DNA from 3 places in the Paenibacillus sp. FSL K6-2862 genome. Region 3 is predicted to be linked to each of the others. Evidence: predicted binding sites of a transcription regulator. Region 3 holds the regulator's gene; each other region holds the start of a gene.

Region 1 (4,265 bases), 530 kb from region 3:
AATTTAGCAGGCAGATCGAGACGCTCGAATTTGCGTTCAAGCAGGGCGCCCATCGCCATGGAATCCTGGGTACCGAAGCGGCAGAACTGGGAACCGACGCATGTTTTGACTGTACGCAGCGATTTGGCATAGGCATAACCAGAAGGCATATCCAGCTCGGCCCATACCTGCGGCAGATCCTCTTTTTTGACCCCGATCAGATCGAGACGCTGTCCACCGGTAACCTTGACCGCTTTGACATCGTATTTGACCGAAATATCAGCAATACGTTTCAATTCTTCCGGTGTGGTAACGCCGCCGTACATGCGTGGTACAACCGTATACGTGCCGTCTTTCTGAATATTGGCGTTCATGCGTTCATTAACAAACCGGGATTCCTTTTCGTCTTCATGCGTATCCGGTGCAAGCATGCCAAGGTAATAGTTAATTGCCGGACGACATTTGGAACAGCCTTCAGGCTGGCTCCAGCCGAGGACATTCATCACTTCTTTGGTCGTCTGCAACCCTTTTTGCTTGATCTCGGCTACAATTTCGTCCCGGCTGAGCGAGGTGCATCCACAGATGCCCTGTTTGGCACCGCTTGTGAAGTTGTCTCCCAGTACGTATTGTAAAATTTGCTCTACTACCGGTTTACATCCGCCGCATGAGCGGGTTGCGCCTGTGCAGGCTTTGATCTCATCCACGCTGCTCAGACCTTGATTCGTAATGGCATCGACAATCGTTCCTTTGGTTACACCATTACATCCACATACGATTTCGTCCTCAGCCATCGTTTCAACAGAAGCAGCTTTTTTGTGACCCCCACAGCCCGTACCCATCAGCGAGGCATACAGCTCATCCGTCATCTCGGTTTTCTGTTTGATTAACTTCTGCAATTCAGCAGAATCCGTCACATCTCCAAAGAGCACAGCACCGACCATGATGTTGTCCCGCAGCAGAATTTTTTTGTAGGTTCGTTTCCAGTCATCTTTATGGCTGATCACCGTATGGTCAGGACTATCGAGAAATTCACCAGTGGAGAAGACATCCACACCTGAAATTTTTAATTTGGTAGATACGACAGAGCCTTCATACGGAGCAGTCTCCACGCCGCAGATATGCTTGGCGAGAATCATGCCTTGTTCGAATAATGGGGCAACGAGGCCGTAGCATACTCCCCGGTGTTCAGTACATTCCCCGACGGAATATACGCCTTCGAGTGAGGTCTGCATGTAGTCATCCACGACGATACCCCGGTTAACTTCCATGCCGCTTTCACGGGCTACAATCGTGTTCGGTTTAATGCCCACAGCCATTACGACAAAGTCTGCATCCAGCACGGTATCATCGGCAAATCGAAGACCTTCCACGCGTTCCCCGCCGACCAATTCAGCCGTCTGTGCACCCATTTTGAAACGAATACCTTGACGCTCCAGTTCCGCTTTTAGCATGGCTGAAGCTTGAGGATCGAGCTGGCGTTCCATCAGGTCTTGCATGAGATGAACAACGGTGACGTCCATGCCGAGCTGTACCAGACCTTTGGCTGCTTCCAGCCCGAGAAGTCCTCCCCCGATAACAGCCGCTTTTTTATATTGCTTTGCTGCTTCCAGCATCATATTGCAATCGGCAATATCCCGAAATCCAACAACGCCTTCTTTATCATGGCCCGGAACGGGCAGGATAAAGGAGCTGGAACCTGTAGCGATAATGACTTTGTCGTAGGGCACCCGTGTGCCTTCGTTTGTTACGACTTCCCGGGTATCTGCATCGATACGGGACACGGTTGTCCCGGTATGAAGCGTAATGCCATTGTCTTCATACCAGTGCAGATCATTCAGCACAATATCATCAATGGTTTTGCTGCCCTCCAGAACATAGGACAGCATGATTCGGTTATAGTTGGGATAGGGCTCCGTGCCGAAGACCGTAATGTCATAACGTGAAGTTAATTTCAAAATTTGTTCAACTGTACTAATGCCGGCCATACCGTTACCGATCACGACAAGTTTTTCTCTGTTTCCGTTCATGTGTGTAAGCCTCCTTGGTTTAACACTGGACAATATCAACATTTTTAGTGGTTTATATTTGAATCATACCGTGAATTGTTAACACTTAATGTGATTTATTTCACTAAGAAAGAGATAAGTAGCACAAATTAAAAAGTGTGAGCCCGGTCATGGAAACTGTTTTTTATATGAGCATGAAGAGAATAGAGGTAATGAGGTCGAGACTCTGCATTAAAATAAGAAATACGAACTATTGTTCTCTTTTTAGTTTCGTTGTAACATCGAGAATGGGATATGATGTTCCCTATTTCTTCGAAAGGAAGTTTTCGCATCATGATGGGAAGATCCCACCTGATTATTGGAACAGGCGTTTCACTTTCAGTACTGCAGCTGATGGGTGTGCAAGTCACGGCACCGGCTGTTACGGTTGCGCTCATTGGCTCGCTGCTGCCGGACATTGATGAGCCGAATTCCTTATTGGTATCCAAGGCGCTGCCCAATAGTTTGATCAGGCTGCTGCAAACCATTTTGCTGCCTACAGCCGTATTTGTGTATTTTTATGTGCAGGCGAAGCCTTGGAATCTGCTGCTGGCCATCTTGGTCGGGCTGGTATCTTTCCTGCCATCGCGTTCGCTCCGCAAAGTGTTGATGTTCGCCATCGGACTGGGCTTAGTATTCTACGGTCACGCTCTCGCACCATGGAATCTGATCGCAGGGAGTCTGCTCATGTTATGTACTACGCTGACCCACAGAGGTTTAACCCATACGGTCTATGGAACTGCAGTTTGGGGAGGACTACTGTACAGCACAACGCATGAGCAGGGACCTGAGATTTGGGTTGCCGGAGGAGTAGCCTATGCCATGCATCTGCTTGCTGACTCGTTGACGAATCGCGGGATTCGTCCGCTTCCGCCACTCAAGTGGAGGATCCGGGCGAATTTGATGAGCACGGGGACCAAACATGGAGCCGTGGTCGAGAATGTATGTATTGTGCTAACGCTTATTTTGGCATGGATCGCATTTTCGCCGTTATTTCTGTAACTCAGACCAATAGGCATCGTGGTTTGAATCAGATCATGCAAACGTGCTGAACAGCAACATGAAGTTCAAAAACGCCAGTCCGGAATATATGGACTGGCGTTTTTTTATTGGCCCTCCGAATCCTGTATTAAACCTTACCATGTGTATAGTTCAAGGGGCTAAACCAACTGGGAGCAAGGTTCAGGAAGAGGATGGGGAATCGGTAAGCTCATCAATATCCGAGGAGCCGAATACAAATAACACAACAAGGATAACTACAATTAATAGCTCTGCAAATCCAGTTCCGTCAAAGTCAGACATCATCCCAACCTCATTTCATTCCATTCCATTTAGGAATTCATTCTTTTTTGGAAAGCTCGCATCACATCATCCAGAGTCACATCGCCCATCTCGTCAAGAAATTGGACCAGTTTATCGGCATTCGAAGGGTTAATGTTTGTTAGTGTTTTATACTGTCCAACCAGCTCAACGACCAGAGTGGCTTCACGAAACAAGGTGACAGCATCAACTCTTAATTTACCGCTAACAAGCAATGCTGCAACGATGAGTTCTAGGTTTCTACCTTTAAGATTGCCATTGAGAAGGGAGCTTGCGGCATTTGTTTTTTTGGATCCTTTATTCGATTTTCCATTCCTTCCCACTGCCATAACAGGTCCCCCACTGCTTGGTGTTTTGTTCTCTTTCGTTGTTGTATCTTATGTGTGATTTCCTGTAATGTTCGAACTATTAATCTATTTTTACGCAAAAAAAAGAGACAATCCAACCAAAGTCGGAACGCCTCTTTATCTGGAGGGAGATCAACCAGAGTTTTTCAATTCTGTCACTCGCTGAGCATTCACGCGTTTTCAATAATGGTGTTCATGGTCGTACGATCTAAACCCTTCACCAATTTGACAAGCAGTGCCTTGGCAGCGTCATAGTCATCGGTGTGAATGATGGAAGATGAGGTGTGGATATAACGAGCGCAGATCCCAATGACCGTTGAAGGTACACCAATTCCGCTCAGATGAACTTGTCCTGCATCCGTGCCACCAGGAGAGATAAAGTACTGCATCTTGATCTGGTTCGAAGAAGCTGTATCCTGCACATATTCCACCATACCGCGGTGAGTGAACATGCCTGGATCGAAAATACGAAGCAGAGCACCTTGCCCAATGTGTCCAAAGGACTGTTTGTCACCTGTCATGTCATTGGCTGCACTGCAGTCCAGTGCGAAGAAGATGTCTGGTTCAATCAGAT
Region 2 (4,265 bases), 4.3 Mb from region 3:
CCGGTCGAATATTGCACCGGTGAAGAAGGATACTTCCGCCATCCTGTACATGACTGTAGGCAATTCAGCGATTCAGGGGTAGTGGTTATGGTTCAGGTAAGGCTTTCATAGTATAACTTAGGAGGTTCGCACAGTTGCAGAACGACATTCAGGAAGTATTGATCAGTGAAGAAGAAATTCAAAGTAAAGTCAAGGAATTAGGCGCAACACTAAGTGCCGAATACGCAGGTCGCAATCCTTTGGTCATTTGTGTGCTCAAGGGTGCGTTTATATTTATGGCTGATTTGGTTAAAAACATAACGGTACCTGTTGAAATGGATTTCATGGCAGTATCAAGTTATGGAGCATCGACCAAATCGTCAGGCGTTGTTAAGATCATCAAGGATCTCGACGTCTCGGTTGAAGGCCGTGAGGTTCTCATTGTCGAGGATATTATCGATAGTGGACTTACGCTCAGCTATTTGATTGAACTGCTTCAAAATCGCGGTGCCGAATCGGTGCGCGTGGTTACGCTTTTTGACAAACCTTCAGGCCGCAAGGTGGAGCTTGAAGCTCATTACACCGGCTTTGACATTCCTGACGCATTCATCGTCGGATATGGTTTGGATTATGCCGAGAAGTACCGAAATCTCCCTTACATCGGGATTTTGAAACCGGAAGTATACAGCAGTTAATAAGCATGCTAGTTCCAAGCCCAGTTCTGCTCGTGCCTTCTGTTGAGAAGCCATGTCGGGCTATGTTAAAATAATTAAAGTGTCTCGAGAGGAGGTAGGGGATGAATCGGTTCATCCGGAATTCTGGTTTTTATTTGATTCTTTTTTTAGTCGTGGTGGGCATAGTGCAGTTCGTCAGCAATGGCGGCGAAGCCACAGATAATCCTAGATATGATCAGTTGCGCACGGCGGTTAAGGCGAACAACATCTCGGAATTGACGGTTCAATTCGACGGTCAGTCTTTTCTTGTGACCGGTCAATATAGAGAGAAGCCTAGCGAAGCCAAATCAGAAAATTTCTCAACGTACATTCCTCCTACGGATGAAGCGATTAGTGAGCTTGTAGCGGCAAGTGAAGCTAATAATTTCAAGTTAAATCAGGAGCCAATGAGAGGTGACAGCATCTGGCTGACACTTCTGACATCCTTTATTCCTTTGATCATTATGTTCCTGCTGTTCTTCTTCCTGTTTAATCAGGCGCAAGGCGGCGGCGGTAAAGTAATGAACTTTGGTAAAAGCCGTGCCCGTCTCTATAACGAAGAGAAGAAGCGGGTTACATTTGAAGACGTCGCAGGTGCGGACGAAGAGAAGCAGGAGCTTGTTGAGGTCGTTGACTTCCTCAAAGATCCTCGCAAATTCGCAGCTGTAGGTGCACGGATTCCTAAGGGCGTATTGCTCGTGGGGCCTCCGGGTACTGGTAAAACGTTGCTTGCTCGTGCCGTTGCAGGTGAAGCGGGTGTGCCGTTCTTCAGTATCTCGGGTTCTGACTTCGTCGAAATGTTTGTCGGTGTCGGTGCATCCCGTGTACGTGACTTGTTCGAAAATGCAAAGAAAAACGCCCCATGTATCATCTTTATTGACGAGATTGATGCTGTAGGTCGTCAGCGTGGTGCTGGCCTTGGCGGTGGTCACGATGAACGTGAACAAACGCTCAACCAGTTGCTCGTTGAAATGGACGGATTCGGAGCTAACGAGGGTATTATCATCGTGGCTGCAACGAACCGTGCAGACATTCTGGACCCTGCCTTGCTGCGTCCGGGCCGTTTTGACCGTCAAATTACGGTTGACCGCCCTGATGTAAAAGGTCGTGAAGCGGTACTGAAAGTACACTCCCGCAACAAACCACTCACAAAAGATGTGAAACTGGACATTATTGCGAAGCGTACAACAGGCTTCTCTGGTGCAGATCTCGAGAATCTCCTGAATGAAGCGGCATTGCTTGCGGCACGCCGTAACCGGAGAGACATTTCCATGAAAGAAGTTGACGAGGCGATTGACCGTGTCATCGTAGGTACGGAGAAGAAAAGCCGTGTCATCAGTGATCGTGAGAAACGAATCGTTGCTTATCACGAAGCAGGCCATACCATTGTAGGATACTTCCTGGAACATGCCGATATGGTACATAAAGTGACCATCATTCCGCGCGGACGTGCGGGTGGATATGTAATCATGTTGCCAAAAGAAGACCGTATGCTGGTTACCAAGCAAGAGCTCTTGGACAAAGTTACAGGACTCCTTGGGGGTCGTGTGGCAGAAGAATTGTTCATTGGTGAAATTGGTACTGGTGCATACAGTGACTTCCAGCAAGCGACAGGTATTGTTCGCAGCATGGTAATGGAGTACGGTATGAGTGAAAAATTGGGACCTATGCAATTCGGAAGTTCACAAGGACAGGTATTCCTTGGACGGGATATCGGCCATGAACAGAATTACTCGGATTCCATCGCTTATGAGATCGATCAGGAAATGCAGCGCTTTATCAATGAATGTTACGAGAAATGTAAGGACTTGCTCGTAAAACATTCCAAAGAAATGCACTTGATCGCTCAAACATTGCTTGAAGTGGAGACACTGGAGATGGATCAGATCAAACAATTGATCGAGACAGGTTCCTTGACTCCAAAACCGGAGAGCGATAATGATAACGAAGGTACGCCAAGTGAAGGCGGAGAACCAATCGTCGATAACATCGGTGATGTGCGTGTTCGCATTCAAGGCAAAGACGAAACACCTGAACCACCTGCCGGAGATATCCCTAACAATGCTCCGAATCTGGATAAAGGCAACAGTAATGATCCAGATGATGGTGGTACGAAGCCAACGTCTTAATGTCTAACAGAACCTATTCTGAGAACAGATCAAAGAGAGCCGAGAGGCTCTCTTTTTTTGTGCGTTTTGTTCAAATTGCAGAGATAATGATAACTGCGAGCTAGAGCGCGAACTACGCAGGAAACAGTTGATTAGGGTGTTGTTCTGTGCCCTTTTCATTTATTGACAGAGTCGTGAACGTTGTGTACATTAGGTGTTAAACCGCTTGTGATTCGTTTCTCAAGCGAAAATATCGACGCAGATAGTCACAGGAAACGGCGCATGGCGCCGTCCGTCAAAGGAGAGGATCACAGGTGGAAGCTCTGGCTTTAGAGCGCAAGGCTGAGATGAACCGGGAGCTGCGAGCGCGGCTGATGGAGTTGAAGAAGGAACGTAATGCTATTATTCTTGCTCATTATTACCAACGTGACGAAGTGCAGGAAGTAGCCGATTTCCGTGGGGATTCATTCCTATTGGCACAGAAAGCGGCACAAACGGATGCGGATGTCATTGTATTCTGCGGGGTTCATTTTATGGGTGAAAGCGCTAAGATTTTGGCCCCGAACAAGACGGTTATCATTCCGGATGAACGTGCTGGATGCCCCATGGCAGACATGGTCAATGTTGAGGGCCTGCGTAAACTGAAAGCGCAGCATCCTAATGCAAAAGTAGTGACATATATCAATTCCTCGGCTGAGATCAAGGCGGAGACCGACATCTGTTGTACATCGGCCAATGCAGTCCGGGTTATTCAATCTGTTGATTCTGATGAGATTATCTGGGTGCCGGATAAAAACCTCGGACATTATGTTCAGCAGCACACAGACAAAAAAATGATTATCTGGGAAGGGTATTGCAACACTCACGATATGCTGACTGTAAAAGACGTCGTCGAGATGAGAGCCAAATATCCAAATGCCGAGTTTGTCGTACACCCGGAATGTCGTCCGGAAGTCGTGGAGATGGGAGACTTTGTAGGCAGCACGACAGCAATTCTCGAATACTGTAAAAATTCTTCTGCCAAGGAATTTATCGTGGGTACGGAAGATGGTACAGGGTACCAGCTGCGACTGGATAGCCCGGATAAACAGTTTCATTTTGCCACCAAGTTCTTGGTGTGTCCAAACATGAAGGTCAACAACCTGAAGAAACTGGTTAAATGCCTGGAAACGATGAAGCCGGAAATTTATGTACCACCGGCCGTTGCCGACAAAGCCAGAGAATCGCTAGAGCGCATGTTACTGGTGAAGTAGCATGCGCTACTCTTGCTCCGAGACAGGTGAATAGGATGATACCGCAATATATAGTGGATTTTGATCTGTCCCAGCTGCCCATTGTGGAGACGGATGTACTAGTTATTGGTTCTGGCATTGCCGGATTATATACAGCCATCAGGGCAAGCAAACATAATCAGATATTGATGATTACGAAGAAGTCCTTACTGGAGAGCAATACCCGCTATGCA
Region 3 (4,265 bases):
CCGGCGAAGTGGCAGGAGCTCCAGGATTACGAAAACCAGATTTATGTCACACTGGGGGACTTGATCCGTAAGGGAGACAAGCTGCTTCTTGAAGTCAAAGAAGACCAGGACGACTATCAATCGGATAGCTTGATCACGGACATTACAGGTCTGCTTAAGGATTTGGCAACGCTCAAAGAAAACCTTCGTTTCTTCATGCGAATGGATGATGCCAAAACGGTATACTGGATGGAGGCAAGCGGCCAATTCCGCAGCAAATCACTGCAGCTCTATGCCGTTCCTGTCGATGTCAGTGCGCAGTTGAAGGACATGTTCTTCGATAAAAAGAAAAGCGTTGTCCTAACTTCCGCTACGCTCTCGGTCGATAAGTCATTCCAGTTCATGATTGAACAGCTTGGCTTGCAGGAGGCAGCCGATAATAACCGTTTGCTGACGTCCATGCTGCCGTCGCCATTCCGGTATAGGGACCAAGCTTTGCTGGTCATCCCTCGTGATTTCCCAAGTGTAAAAGGCAGCGTGGGGGATGCTCACTTTGTCGACATGCTCGTAAGATCTCTGGCCGAAACGGCTATTGCGACAAGGGGCCGTATGATGGTGCTCTTTACTTCATACCGAATGCTGCGCCAGGTATATGACCCATTAAAAGAAGCACTGTCGGGTAACGATATTTCGCTGCTGGGTCAAGGCGTTGATAGTGGCAGTCGTTCCAAGTTAACCCGCAGGTTCCAGGATGCAAAAGCAACCGTTCTGCTGGGCACCAGCAGTTTCTGGGAAGGGGTGGATATCCCTGGCGAGGCGCTAACCTGTCTGGCCATTGTGAGATTGCCCTTCCAGCCGCCGAACCATCCGCTTGTCGAGGCGAAGAGTGAACTGCTGCAGGAGCAGAAAAAGAATCCGTTTATGAAGCTGTCTGTTCCACAGGCTGTCATCCGTTTCAAGCAGGGATTCGGCAGACTTGTTCGTACAGCCAAGGATCGGGGCATTGTCATCGTTTACGATACGCGGGTGATTGAGTCTTATTACGGAAAGTATTTCCTATATTCATTACCCGGTCCCAAAATGGAACATATGCTGACTGAACAGATGGTTCCACGGATTAGCGAGTGGTTGGAAACACCAGCACAGGATGAAACTACGGCGAATTAAGTATGACGTCGTTGCGTAATAAGGGCTTCTCGCTGTAAACTTTATTAGAGTGTGATTCATTCTTGAAGCACTTTTAACTTTATATTTCATAAGGCATCTTGCATAATTTCATTCGGAGACGAAAACGGTTATGCGGGATGCTACATTTTTATTTATCTATCGTGGCCTTGGTAAGGGGGAGCAATGTAATGAAATCAGATAAAATTTCGGAAGCTGTGGTACGCAGATTGCCTGTTTACTTACGTTATTTGAGTGAACTGCATCAACGTGAGGTAGGCACGGTGTCATCACAGGAACTGGGACTACGCCTGGATCTTAATCCTGCCCAGATTCGCAAAGACCTTGCATACTTTGGGGACTTCGGTCGCAAAGGCATTGGATATGACGTATCGTATCTAATCGAAAAAATCCGTCATATCTTGAAAATTGATCAGCAAATCAATGTTGCTCTGGTCGGGGCGGGTAACTTGGGACATGCATTATCCAATTACAATGCCTATCTGAAAGACAACATGAAAATTGTTGCTGTTTTCGATGCATACGGCCCTAAGATCGGCAGTCAGATTAACAGCTTGAAGGTACAGCCCATGAATGAACTAACGGATTCGGTCAAAAAAGATAATATTCGTATTGGCATCATTACCGTTCCGGATACCGAAGCTCAGAACGTAGCCGATCAGCTCGTGGAATCCGGCATTGAAGCGATTCTGAACTTTGCACCAACCATCTTGAAAACACCACCGCACGTCCGTATTCATCATGCTGATTTTACAACGGATCTGCTTAGCCTGGCTTATTATCTGGAGAACGGAAAGGACGACGAGGAAGATGACGACAAATAGATGGGTAATTCATAACGGCAAATTTGCTGTAAATAGTGGTACGGAATGGACTGTAGTTCAAGGATATATGGTCGTTGAAGACGACAAGATTGTGCATATTGGTGAGACACTGCAAGATGGAGATGAGAACCTGCCGAAGGTTGATGGCAAAGGACTGGTCTTTTTGCCGGGTCTGATCAATACGCATGGTCACGCAGCCATGTCGCTTCTGAGAGGTCACGGGGACGATCTGGCCCTGCAAGTATGGCTTCAGGAGAAAATGTGGCCTATGGAGGCTAAAATGACGTCTGAGGACGTGTATTGGGGTACCTCCCTTTCTGTATTAGAAATGCTGAAAGGCGGAACAACGGCATTCCTGGATATGTATGATCATATGGATCAGGTGGCAAAAGTGGTTGAACAATCCGGTATTCGTGCCGCATTGGCACGTGGTGTCATTGGTCTCTGTTCTGAAGAAGAGCAAATGCGCAAACTGCAGGAATCGGCTGCGTTTGCACGCGAGTGGAACGGACAGGCTGGTGGTCGAATTACGACGATCATCTCACCGCATGCGCCGTATACTTGCCCTCCGGATTACATAGAGAAGCTGGTACAGGTTGCACATGATTTGGATCTGCCGCTGCACACCCATATGTCGGAAACCCTTCGCGAAGTCGAACAGAATGTAACGGATTATGGTCTGCGTCCAGTAGCACATTTGGAAAAGCTCGGTTTCTTCTCTCGTCCTTCTCTCGTAGCTCACGCTGTACATTTGAATGATGAGGAGATTGAAATTCTGGCACGCCATGATGTAGCGGTCTCTCACAATCCGGGAAGCAACCTGAAGCTTGCTTCGGGTGTTGCGCGAGTTCCGGATCTGCTGAAAGCTGGAGTAACCGTATCTCTGGGAACAGACGGACCTGCAAGCAACAACAACCTGGATATGTTTGAAGAGATGAGACTGGCTGCTTTGATTCATAAGGGCGTATCCGGTGACCCAACAGCGGTACCAGCGGGGGAAGCGCTGCTGCTCGGAACGGGATATGGTGCCAAATCCATCTTCCTGAACAATACGGGAGCACTCCAAGTAGGCATGAAGGCTGATTTCATTGCACTAAATATTGAACAAGCACACTTCTATCCGCACACGGATCTGATTTCTCATACCATTTACTCGGCTTCAGCCAAGGATGTGGAGCATGTATGGGTTGACGGCAAACAGCTGGTGAAACATGGTGAATGTCTTACTATGGATGAAGAGCGCATTCTGCGCGAGTCTCAACTTGCATTTGACGGACTGCTCGCCCGTTAATTTCAGAATAGCAGCAGCGTCATAAGGGGAAAGGAAGTTCGGCTTTTGAAAAGAAAAAAGAAATGGATCTGGATCTCGCTGCTCATCCTGGTTTTGATTTTGTTTGGATTACAGCGCTTCTATGTCTATATTACCCAGGACCAGCGCAACGAAGAAGCGCTAGCTATTCAAGCGGCACAGGAGCAGCTCGGGATAACTTCTTATGAGGATCTTCGAAAATACGTTTGGGGTCAAAAGGAAGGCGAAGATAACATTTACTGGACGATGATGGCCAAAAATAAAGATAATCAGGACATCGCTGTCTGGGTGAAATTTGATGCAAGCAATAAACCGGTCACAGGAAGTAATGCTGTGCACAGTGAATTGTTGCAGAACGGGTTATCGGAAGCACAAGTCCGCAATCGATTCAGCTCTGACGTACCGGGCGGAGAGATCAAACGAATTATGCCTGGAGTCGTCAATGGCGTCTATGTATGGCAAGTTTATTACAATGATGATACGCACAACTATTATCGATTCTATCGCTTCAGCAATGGAGAACAGGTTGACTTGGTCTATACGATTCCAAACAGTTAACATATATTCAGAGATTTTTAGGTAAAATCTTCAAAGAACCGGCAGACGGAACCCCGCCTGATCCGGTTTTTTGGCGTATCTCGAAAAATATTCTGGATTTGAATAGTTAAAATTAATAATTTATTCATATTTTCGCCTTCGAAATTGTATATACGATGTGATATACTCAAATATGTATTCAAGGTTACATCAAACAGGAATAAAACCTGTTGGGCACATCACAGGTCATTCGTACACAATTCATATTATGCCTATAAGCTATAGGGATGGGCCAAAAATTTGGGAGGGGAAACTCACTTGAAGTTAAAAGTATTGCCTATTGCTTTAACTGCCGTCATTTCAGCCGTTGTGTTGTTTGGAGGTTGGTTTGTGTATCGTCAGGTGGCCATGCAGAATCCGATTGAAAAAAT

The links. The regulator Rex, encoded in region 3, represses fermentation and respiration genes when NADH is low (regulators of the CRP and FNR family bind a similar motif). The targets are predictions, from matches to a motif close to TTGTGAAATATTTCACAA.
Region 1: a site for Rex is predicted at 2,095-2,112, ahead of nirB (nitrite reductase large subunit NirB). Genes of this name have one in related genera too.
Region 2: a site for Rex is predicted at 3,027-3,044, ahead of nadA (quinolinate synthase NadA). Genes of this name have one in related genera too.

Annotation. Positions count from the first base shown of each region.
Region 1 is NZ_JBBOSN010000001.1:4,896,626-4,900,890, reverse strand. It holds gene nirB (nitrite reductase large subunit NirB) at 1-2,006, opposite strand, end outside; gene MHB82_RS22150 (metal-dependent hydrolase) at 2,319-3,026, shown strand; gene MHB82_RS22145 (hypothetical protein) at 3,356-3,673, opposite strand; gene MHB82_RS22140 (M42 family metallopeptidase) at 3,862-4,265, opposite strand, start outside.
Region 2 is NZ_JBBOSN010000001.1:62,494-66,758, forward strand. It holds gene tilS (tRNA lysidine(34) synthetase TilS) at 1-82, shown strand, start outside; gene hpt (hypoxanthine phosphoribosyltransferase) at 135-674, shown strand; gene ftsH (ATP-dependent zinc metalloprotease FtsH) at 776-2,821, shown strand; gene nadA (quinolinate synthase NadA) at 3,115-4,053, shown strand; gene nadB (L-aspartate oxidase) at 4,089-4,265, shown strand, end outside.
Region 3 is NZ_JBBOSN010000001.1:4,366,965-4,371,229, reverse strand. It holds gene dinG (ATP-dependent DNA helicase DinG) at 1-1,146, shown strand, start outside; gene MHB82_RS19580 (redox-sensing transcriptional repressor Rex) at 1,335-1,988, shown strand; gene MHB82_RS19575 (amidohydrolase) at 1,975-3,279, shown strand; gene MHB82_RS19570 (hypothetical protein) at 3,325-3,855, shown strand; gene MHB82_RS19565 (hypothetical protein) at 4,153-4,265, shown strand, end outside.